Regions from separate parts of the Trichococcus flocculiformis genome, predicted to be linked through region 4. Evidence: a T-box and tRNA genes for the amino acid it is inferred to sense, from the RefSeq annotation. Region 4 holds a T-box; the other regions hold tRNA genes.

Region 1 (2,204 bases), 980 kb from region 4:
GATCTGCTTGCGGACGGCAAAGTGGATATTCCGAGTGTTCTTAGAAAAATCAATACAAAAACAAAAATAATCGCGATACAACGCTCACGTGGCTATGCAGCCAGACCTTCCTTTACAATAAACGAAATTAAGGAGATGATTGCGGCAATCCGACCGCACGTTGGTCCGGAAGTTGTCTTTTTTGTCGACAACTGTTATGGCGAGTTCGTCGAAACACTTGAGCCGATTGAAGTCGGAGCGGATCTGATTGCCGGTTCCCTCATCAAAAACCCGGGCGGCGGCATCGTGAAGATGGGTGGTTACCTCGCGGGCAGAGAGGACCTGATTGAACGGTGTGCATACCGACTGACAACTCCCGGTATCGGTCGTGAAGCAGGCGCCTCACTCTACAGCCTTTTGGAGATGTATCAAGGCTTATTTTTGGCGCCCCATGTTGTCGGCGAAGCGGTGAAAGGTGCTGTCTATACAGCAGGATTGTTGGAGGAGTGCAACGTACCGTCTACCCCTGCTTGGGACAGCCCCCGCACTGATTTGATCCAGATGGTCGCATTACCGAGCAAGGAAGCGATGATTGCTTTTGCCCAGACGATCCAGAAATATTCGCCGGTTAACGCAGCAGTCAAACCGATTCCGGCCTATATGCCCGGTTATGAAGATGATGTCATCATGGCTGCCGGAACCTTCATTCAGGGCGCAAGCCTGGAATTGACGGCAGACGGGCCGATCAGACCGCCTTATCTCTTGTATGTGCAAGGCGGACTGACCTACGAGCATGTCAAATTGGCAGTCACTGCAGCCGTGAAGGATACGTTCTTCGCAGAATGATTTGTGATTTCAGGTTGAGTCAAATCTGTACTCAGCCTGAAAATCACTTTATTTTTTACATAAGGAGCTCACCTGCAGGAAAACCTCGAAACCTTCCTACGAAATAGTATTGACTTTAAGCTGGTCATCGCCTATAATATTAAATGTTGTGAGTCGTTTTGAGGACTCAAAATTTTGTCTCAATAGCTCAGCCGGATAGAGCATTCGCCTTCTAAGCGAACGGTCGGGAGTTCGAATCTCTCTTGAGACGTCCTATCTGTTTTCAGGATCAAATGTCCTTGTCAGAGAAAGGGTTATATCCGTTGTGAAGCGGGTGTGACGCTTTTTTTCTCGGCACAGAGCGATGTTCAGGACTGAAGATGGATAGCAAAACATAATTATCTATTTGTTGCAGCAGTGAAATTTTTTTGTGGAAATAGTCAAAATTATGGTGACAATTTAAACGGATTGCTGTATAATCATTTCTTGTGGCACTGGTTTGAAACTTCTTCAAATTTGTTTGGCCGAATAATCATTTTGTCTCAATAGCTCAGCCGGATAGAGCATTCGCCTTCTAAGCGAACGGTCGGGAGTTCGAATCTCTCTTGAGACGTCTAAAGATAATTGAAAAGACCGCTGCAAGGACTAATATCCTTACAGCGGTCTTTTTCTGTGGGAATGATTGTAACATATCCGGAAATCAATCCAGATATTCAAAGATATTTTTTGTCGTCTCGTCGAAAAGAACCTCATGCGAATCGCTGTTATCAATTTTTTTCAGCGGAAAGTTGGTGCGATAGATGCTTTGGTCAGGGAACTGCTCCAAATAGATGACAAAATTTTTGGGATAAAAACTTACCATTTTCGTGAATACATGATCTTGGTCAATGATGACAGTCTTCACTTCAGACATGCTTTTTACCCAGTAGGTATCGACATTGAAATATTCTCCTGGGTGAACCGTGTATTCATATTTCAGTATCGTAATCAGGTCATTCAACATCATAAATCCCTCCTAAACAGAATGTTAAAATTTTCACATCCTTATTATACCTCATAGTGAACAGATAATTAATACCTATTTAAAATGAAATTGCGGACAGCAGTCAACAAAATGAAAGATATGTTTCGATGTTAAAGGCAATAATTGAAAAAAATAGGCTAAATGATGGAAAGTGTGGTATACTACTACTTGTAAGTGTGTTGTAGTTCCTGGTTCTTAAAAGTGAGGCGATAATGGAAATGGTACGAAATATTACTGATGAAACAAAAACCATGATTGAGAGCGAATTACGTAAGGGCACGAGCAACTCACGTATTGCGAATCTGCTTGGCGTATCGTATGAGCAGGCTTTGGAAGTCGTCGAAGCCATCAAGGAATCTATACGACCTGAAATCGG
Region 2 (2,204 bases), 1.3 Mb from region 4:
TGATTTTGAGTTGACCATGACTTCGTCAATCAAGCCGTAATCTTTCGCTTGCTGAGCAGTCATGTAGTTATCGCGGTCGGTATCGCGTTCGATGACTTCCATCGGTTGTCCTGTGCGTTCAGCCAAAATTTTATTCAGGCGTTCGCGTGTCTGCAGGATATGGCGGGCTGCGATTTCAATTTCGGTTGCTTGACCTTGTGCACCGCCAAGCGGTTGATGGATCATAATCTCTGCATTCGGTAATGCAAAACGTTTGCCCTTCTCGCCGGCAGTCAACAAGAAGCTGCCCATCGAAGCTGCCATACCCATTGCGATTGTTTGAACGTCCGCCTTGATGAAGTTCATTGTATCGTAGATGGCCAGTCCGGCAGACACGCTACCGCCTGGAGAGTTGATGTAGATATAGATATCTTTTTCGGAATCTTGGGCATCCAAGAATAGCAATTGCGCGATGACTGAGTTCGCCGTATTATCGTCGATAGGGCCGCTCAACATGATGATGCGGTCCTTCAGAAGACGGGAATAAATATCATATGCACGTTCACCACGGGATGATTGTTCGATTACTGTAGGGATTAAGTTCATATATGTTTCCTCCTCGTTCGTTTTGAATGAACAGTTTTTCTTTACATGGTTTATTTTAACTCATTGGTCAGGAAAGGTCAATTGTAATGTTTGTCCATAAGTCTGACGATTTCTGGTGAAATATACCTTAGTCAATCATATCGTTTCAGTCAGCAAATGTCCAAAAATAGATAGCAGAAATGCGGATTGTATTCAGGGTGAATAAAAAATCGAATAAAAAAATCTCCTCTTCCGCGGGGGAAAGGAGATTTTTTGCATTTGCTTTGCATCCAAATGCTGGGAACGTTGATGCATCAATAAAATAATACGTCTCCTGAGGGAATCGAACCCCCATCTCAAGAACCGGAATCTTACGTGATATCCATTACACTAAGGAGACAAGCAACATTAAAATTATAACCTATAGCGTGAAAGATGGCAAGGGGGAAATTCAATTTCAAATTCCAGAGTTGTCTGGGACGTCTCTTTAAGTCGGAAGAACGTCCTTTAAACTACAGAATCACCAATCCTGCTGCGATTGAAATCCAATCCCTTTAACTGAAAACGATTTCAATAAATGCTTGTGTGTGATAAAATGATTCTAAAAAGGGGAGGAGGGGTTGATGTGTTAGTTATATCAAGTGTGCATATGGATAAGGAAAGCTTAGAGGAATCGCTGAAGCTTGTGGGATACGACAACGAGGAGTTGTTCGCTTATCTTCAACAAAAAGCGTTGGGCAATCCTTTAATCGAAGTGAAAATAAATAAAGAGTTCGACGAACGCGCTGTAAAAGAAAAAACGGTTGTATACAAGCCGGATAAGGACGACCCTATGGACACTGCTTCCGCAATGGATCAAGTGTCTGAAGAAGTGCCGGCGTTGGATACTTTTTTATTGGAACAAATCTATGCAAATATGCGGGATACACCCTTGCGCGATTTGGTGTTATTCTTGGTGGCGTTCATCAATCCGGAGGGGTACGTCATCATCAATCTGAATGAAGCTGCGGAACAGAAGGGCGTCGAACCGATTGAGATGTTGGATGCATTGACGCTTCTGCACCAATTGGATCCCCCAGGTGTGGGTGCCCGGAATCTGCAGGAATGTCTGATGCTGCAGACGGAGCGGGATGAATACGCGCCGGAAATCGCCTATTATGTCTTGGAAAATTTCTTCACTGCTTTCAGTGATAAAAACTGGCAAGAAATAGCGGATGAAATGGCGGTTGATCTGGCTGACGTGAAAAGTGTATTCGAGTATGTCCAATCGTTGGACCCGACACCGGGATCCGCATTCGGCGATGACAATCTATTTTTGCCGAGACCGGATCTTTATCTGCAACTGCTGGATGGGCACCTGACTGTGAAATACAATGAGTGGGCTTCTCCATTTGTTGTTTTTCAAAAAGAATATTATGAAGAGATGCTGCAGCATGATGATGAAGACGTACAACAATTTTTGGCAGCGAAGAAAACGGAAGGGGAGCAACTGCGGTCGGCGCTGGCATTCAGAAAAGAAATGTTGCTTGCGGTGGGAGAATTGATCTGTTCCTTGCAGAAAGGCTTTTTCCTGGAAGGCCGAGAACTGGGGCCGCTCGATGTGACTCGCTTGGCTGAAGATTTGGCGGTTCCGGTCACTG
Region 3 (2,204 bases), 140 kb from region 4:
AGCTCCCGTAAAGGTTGTCCTCGTCGGAGCAGGCAATCGCCCGACGTTGTCACCTCCGCCGAGCCTTCGTTCGTCGGAGGACAGCCTCCGCATCCGCGTTCAGCTCCGGCCAACATACCTTCACAGGAGAAGGACTATTACCGGAACCCATACTCCGGCGAGCGACCCTTTCGCCGGAGGTAATGGCGCCTCACCTTCTCCTACGGTTAGGTCCGGCTTCGCCGGAGCTGGTGCCCGTAAGCGTGCGTCAGCTCCGATAAGGACCTGCTCACCGTTGAAGCGCGTGCCGCAAATCTGCCAGCTCCGGCTAACATTCCTTCACAGGAGAAAGACTATTACCGGAAACTACTACTCCGGCGAGCGACCCTTTCGCCGGAGGTAATGGCGCCGTTTTCTCATTATTAAGAATTCGTAACGGTACGGTACTTTTCTTTAGTTCTGTTTTTCGATAAGCTATAATGTGGGTAGAGAGTCAGACAAGTCTTCACGAAAGCAGGGTGTTTATCGTGGTCGATCGAAAAAAACGGATGGAACAGTTCGAGGAGGTTTCACAGGCGGTGGAACCGGAAAAACCGTCCAGCCTGAGTTGGTTGTATATTTTCGGGGCAGTGCTATTGATTTTTGGCCTTACTTTGGTCTTCCAGCAAATGAGCGGCACGACGGATGGCGAAGTGCGACCGGCCGACATCGAGAGTCTGCAAGCGGAAATCGCTGAGCTTAGGGGCACGGTCTCGGATTTGGAAGCGCGCATCGAGGCATTGGAAAATGAATGAGATCAGAGTGTGATAAATCCCGGGTAGAAATCGAGCACTGAGAGGACTAACACTAAATGGACGCTTTTTTCCGTGTATGATAGTCAGCTTAGGCACAGATTTCTGGGAGCCAGAACACGTTTTAGAGGGCAGCTGATTGGCTGCCTTTTTTGGCTTTTCGCATTTCAGTGACTCGCGGGAATTTTTTTCAAATGAATGTGGAAATTGCACGCAATAAGTGATACAATGGATAGTGTTCTGTTGGTCCTATAGCTCAGCGGATAGAGCACTCGTTTCCTAAACGAGGTGTCGGAAGTTCAATTCTTCTTAGGGCCGTAAAAACATAATGAAAAGGAGGTGCCTCAAATCGAGGCGCCTCCTTTTTTATCGTTTATCGATAGCGCGCGTATTTGTCGACTGAATAGATACCGAAAATGATAAAACACCTGACAGATTGCTCTTCTGTCGGGTGTCAGCCCAGGACGGTGACTCAGTTACCCGAGAGCTAGTCAGTCTGTCGACTGTTCGGATAGCGAAAACATCAAAACACCAGACAGATCGCTCTTCTGTCGGGCATCGGCCCAGGACGGTGACTCGTTTACCCGAGACCTAGTCAGTTTGTCGACTGTTTAGTTACCGAAAAGCACAAAACACCCGACAGATCCCCCTTCTGTCGGGTGTCAGCCCAGGACGGTATCCACAACACCCGAGAGTCCGCCAGTCTATCTGCTCAACAGACACCCAACCACAAAAAATACGACTATCCATTTGATCTGGATAGCCGTATTTTTAATTTCTGAATGTACATTATAATTGCTTTTCTATTTTCTGAAGTGGAACACCTAGTCCTGTAGTAACATATCTAGTTGTAGCGGATTTTCAGATTCCATATTCAGGTAATGAGAAAGTTCTTTTTCTAATTCACTTAGCAACTTCGTGTCTTCAATCGCATGCAATATAGCGCAAGCCTTCTTAATATACTCAGAACCTTCTTCAGTTCTTCCTGTTTTTGTCAATATGATCCCTTTTCTTGCGTAGGCAATTGCCAGTTGATTATATTTTTGACTTTTCTTACATAGAGGGATTACTTTTTCCAAATAGGAAAGAGCTTCCAGATATTTTTTATCATCAATCAGCAAAAGAGCTAAATTAATATCTATATTGATCAATAGAACTTCTGCTTCTTTCAGTTTATGATAAGGAGCTAATTGTTGAATTACTCTTTTGCCTATGTTCACGGCGACATCAATCGGAAAAATAAATAAAATGTAGTTTATTAGGCGAATGTCTAATAGGTACCATTTATCAAATTTGTCCATACGGTCCCAAACTTTCTTGGCAAAAAACTGTGCTTCTTCAATGTTTTGGGTTGCATGTAAAATGATTAAGCTCTCGCATGCATAGTAAAAGTTTCTTAGCAAATAGTCTTCCTCTACTTTTAAATACTCATTT
Region 4 (2,204 bases):
ACGTTGCATCGCGACACCGAGCGCCTGCTTGGTGGATTCCGCAGGCTGCTGCAGGAGGACTTGATCCGAGTTGCGATGGACGGGGAGCGCCCGGTCGCGATGGTGGGCTGTTCAACCAACCAGCGTCGTGCGATGGAAGTCAACAAAGAGGATTTCCTGGCTAATTTCGGATTTCTCTGGGGACATGTCGGTTATTTCAGTTTTCGCAAAGAATACGGGGAGCCATTGGACATCGACGATGATACGCTCTATTTTGAATGTGTAGCTACCAACGAGGCAGACCGGTGCCAAGGTGTTGCCGGACGGATGCTGCTTAAGCTGATCGAAACGGAACCTTACGAAACCTTCGCTTTGGATGTCGTCGACAGTAACGGACGGGCTCAAAGTGTTTACGAAAGGATTGGCTTCCGCGAAGTGCATCGCAAAAAATCCTGGATCGGAAAAATTTTCATGGATTACTCGGAAAGCATCTGGATGAGCCGTCCGAAGCATTTGCCGAATCCATCGGAATGATGAGGAAGTCAAAAATTCAATTAGACAAACAGGGCCGGCTTTGATATAGTAATACAGATAGTAATCACATTCATTGATGAAGAAAGTACTTCGAGCAATGTTCACAGCGAGCGGGGAAGGTGGAAGCCCGCAACGGAGTGAAGAAGGAAACGCACTTCAGAGAAAATGACTTGAAAACAGGCGCGGTCCTCTGTTCAACGGACGGATCGGGAAAGAGTCTGCGAGTAGCGTCGTTCGGTTTAGCCCCGTTAACGGTTCAAAAGGATAAACTAATCAGAGCCCATCTGTGTTGCTTTATCGAATTAGAGTGGTACCACGGATGTTCGTCTCTATTTTGCCAGGGCAGAATAGGGGCTTTTTTTATCGTTATCGCAGATTTGCGGTACCTACTGGAAGATAAGTGATCCATTCACCGTGTGGATAGGCAGAGGCATATAATAAAGGAGCAGAAAAATATGGACTATAAAAAGATTGTTGCTGAAGAGATTCAAAAGCTGGTACCGGAGCATTTAAGCTACGACCAAGTGTACCAATTGCTGGAAGTACCTAAATATACAGAACACGGGGACGTTGCATTTCCGGCATTCGCACTGGCGAAAGCACTGCGCAAAGCACCGCAAGCAATCGCGGGAGATTTGGCGGCACAACTGAACCATCCTTACATTGCGAAGGTAGAAGCAGTAGGCCCGTACGTCAACCTTTTCCTTGAAAAAGCAGCCGTTACAAATGCAGTCCTGCATGAAATTGCTGCCGAGAAGCATGCATTCGGAACAGCCGATATCGGCAAAGGCGGCAATGTTCCGATCGATATGTCCTCGCCGAATATCGCGAAACCGATCTCGATGGGCCATTTGCGTTCAACAGTAATCGGAAATTCTTTGGCCAACATCATGAAAAAAGTCGGCTTCAACCCGATCAAAATTAACCACTTGGGCGACTGGGGAACGCAATTCGGCAAGTTGATCGTCGCCTACAAATTGTGGGGCAATGAGGAGAAAGTCAAAGCTGAGCCGATCAACGAGTTGCTGACTCTGTACGTCCGTTTCCATTCGGAAGCAGAAACAGACGATACTTTGAACGACGAAGCCCGCGCCTGGTTCAAGAAATTGGAAGACGGCGATGAAGAAGCTTTGCATCTTTGGGAGTGGTTCCGTTCCGAATCGCTGCAGGAATTCATGAAAATCTACGATATGTTGGGGATCACGTTCGATTCCTTCAACGGCGAAGCTTTCTATAATGACAAGATGGATGAAGTCGTTGAGCTGTTGGACAAAGCCGGCATCCTGACCCAGGACCGCGGAGCAACCATCGTCGATCTGGAAAAATACAACTTGAATCCGGCTTTGATCAAGAAATCGGACGGCGCGACGCTGTACATCACCCGCGACTTGGCTGCGGCGATTTACCGCAAACGCAATTATGATTTTGCGATGTCCCTGTATGCAGTCGGCAATGAGCAAAGCAACCATTTCAAACAACTGAAAGCCGTTCTGAAAGAACTCGGCTATGATTGGGCAGAAAACATGCACCACATCCCATTCGGTCTGATCACACAAGGCGGCAAAAAATTGTCGACGCGCCAAGGGAAAGTCATCCTGCTTGAGGAAGTCCTGAATGAAGCGACCGAGCTTTCCTTGAAACAGATCAACGAGAAAAATCCGACACTGGAAAATAAAGAAGAAGTCGCCAAA

Evidence for each region. The T-box of region 4 lies ahead of argS (arginine--tRNA ligase). A T-box ahead of a tRNA ligase gene usually reads a tRNA of that ligase, here a tRNA-Arg.
Region 1: it encodes a tRNA-Arg, which carries the amino acid that the T-box ahead of argS (arginine--tRNA ligase) is inferred to sense. The anticodon was not compared.
Region 2: it encodes a tRNA-Arg, which carries the amino acid that the T-box ahead of argS (arginine--tRNA ligase) is inferred to sense. The anticodon was not compared.
Region 3: it encodes a tRNA-Arg, which carries the amino acid that the T-box ahead of argS (arginine--tRNA ligase) is inferred to sense. The anticodon was not compared.

Annotation. Positions count from the first base shown of each region.
Region 1 is NZ_OY759718.1:1,999,295-2,001,498, reverse strand. Features, by position in the region: gene ACKPCD_RS09515 (methionine gamma-lyase family protein) at 1-825, shown strand, start outside; tRNA gene ACKPCD_RS09510 (tRNA-Arg) at 1,002-1,075, shown strand; tRNA gene ACKPCD_RS09505 (tRNA-Arg) at 1,344-1,417, shown strand; gene ACKPCD_RS09500 (hypothetical protein) at 1,505-1,810, opposite strand; gene ACKPCD_RS09495 (hypothetical protein) at 2,047-2,204, shown strand, end outside.
Region 2 is NZ_OY759718.1:2,272,864-2,275,067, reverse strand. Features, by position in the region: gene clpP (ATP-dependent Clp endopeptidase proteolytic subunit ClpP) at 1-639, opposite strand, end outside; tRNA gene ACKPCD_RS10860 (tRNA-Arg) at 893-964, opposite strand; gene ACKPCD_RS10855 (RNA polymerase factor sigma-54) at 1,190-2,204, shown strand, end outside.
Region 3 is NZ_OY759718.1:1,161,865-1,164,068, reverse strand. Features, by position in the region: gene ACKPCD_RS05755 (hypothetical protein) at 507-773, shown strand; tRNA gene ACKPCD_RS05750 (tRNA-Arg) at 1,016-1,088, shown strand; gene ACKPCD_RS05745 (helix-turn-helix domain-containing protein) at 1,595-2,204, opposite strand, start outside.
Region 4 is NZ_OY759718.1:1,018,939-1,021,142, forward strand. Features, by position in the region: gene ACKPCD_RS05160 (GNAT family N-acetyltransferase) at 1-513, shown strand, start outside; T-box leader at 578-847, shown strand; gene argS (arginine--tRNA ligase) at 969-2,204, shown strand, end outside.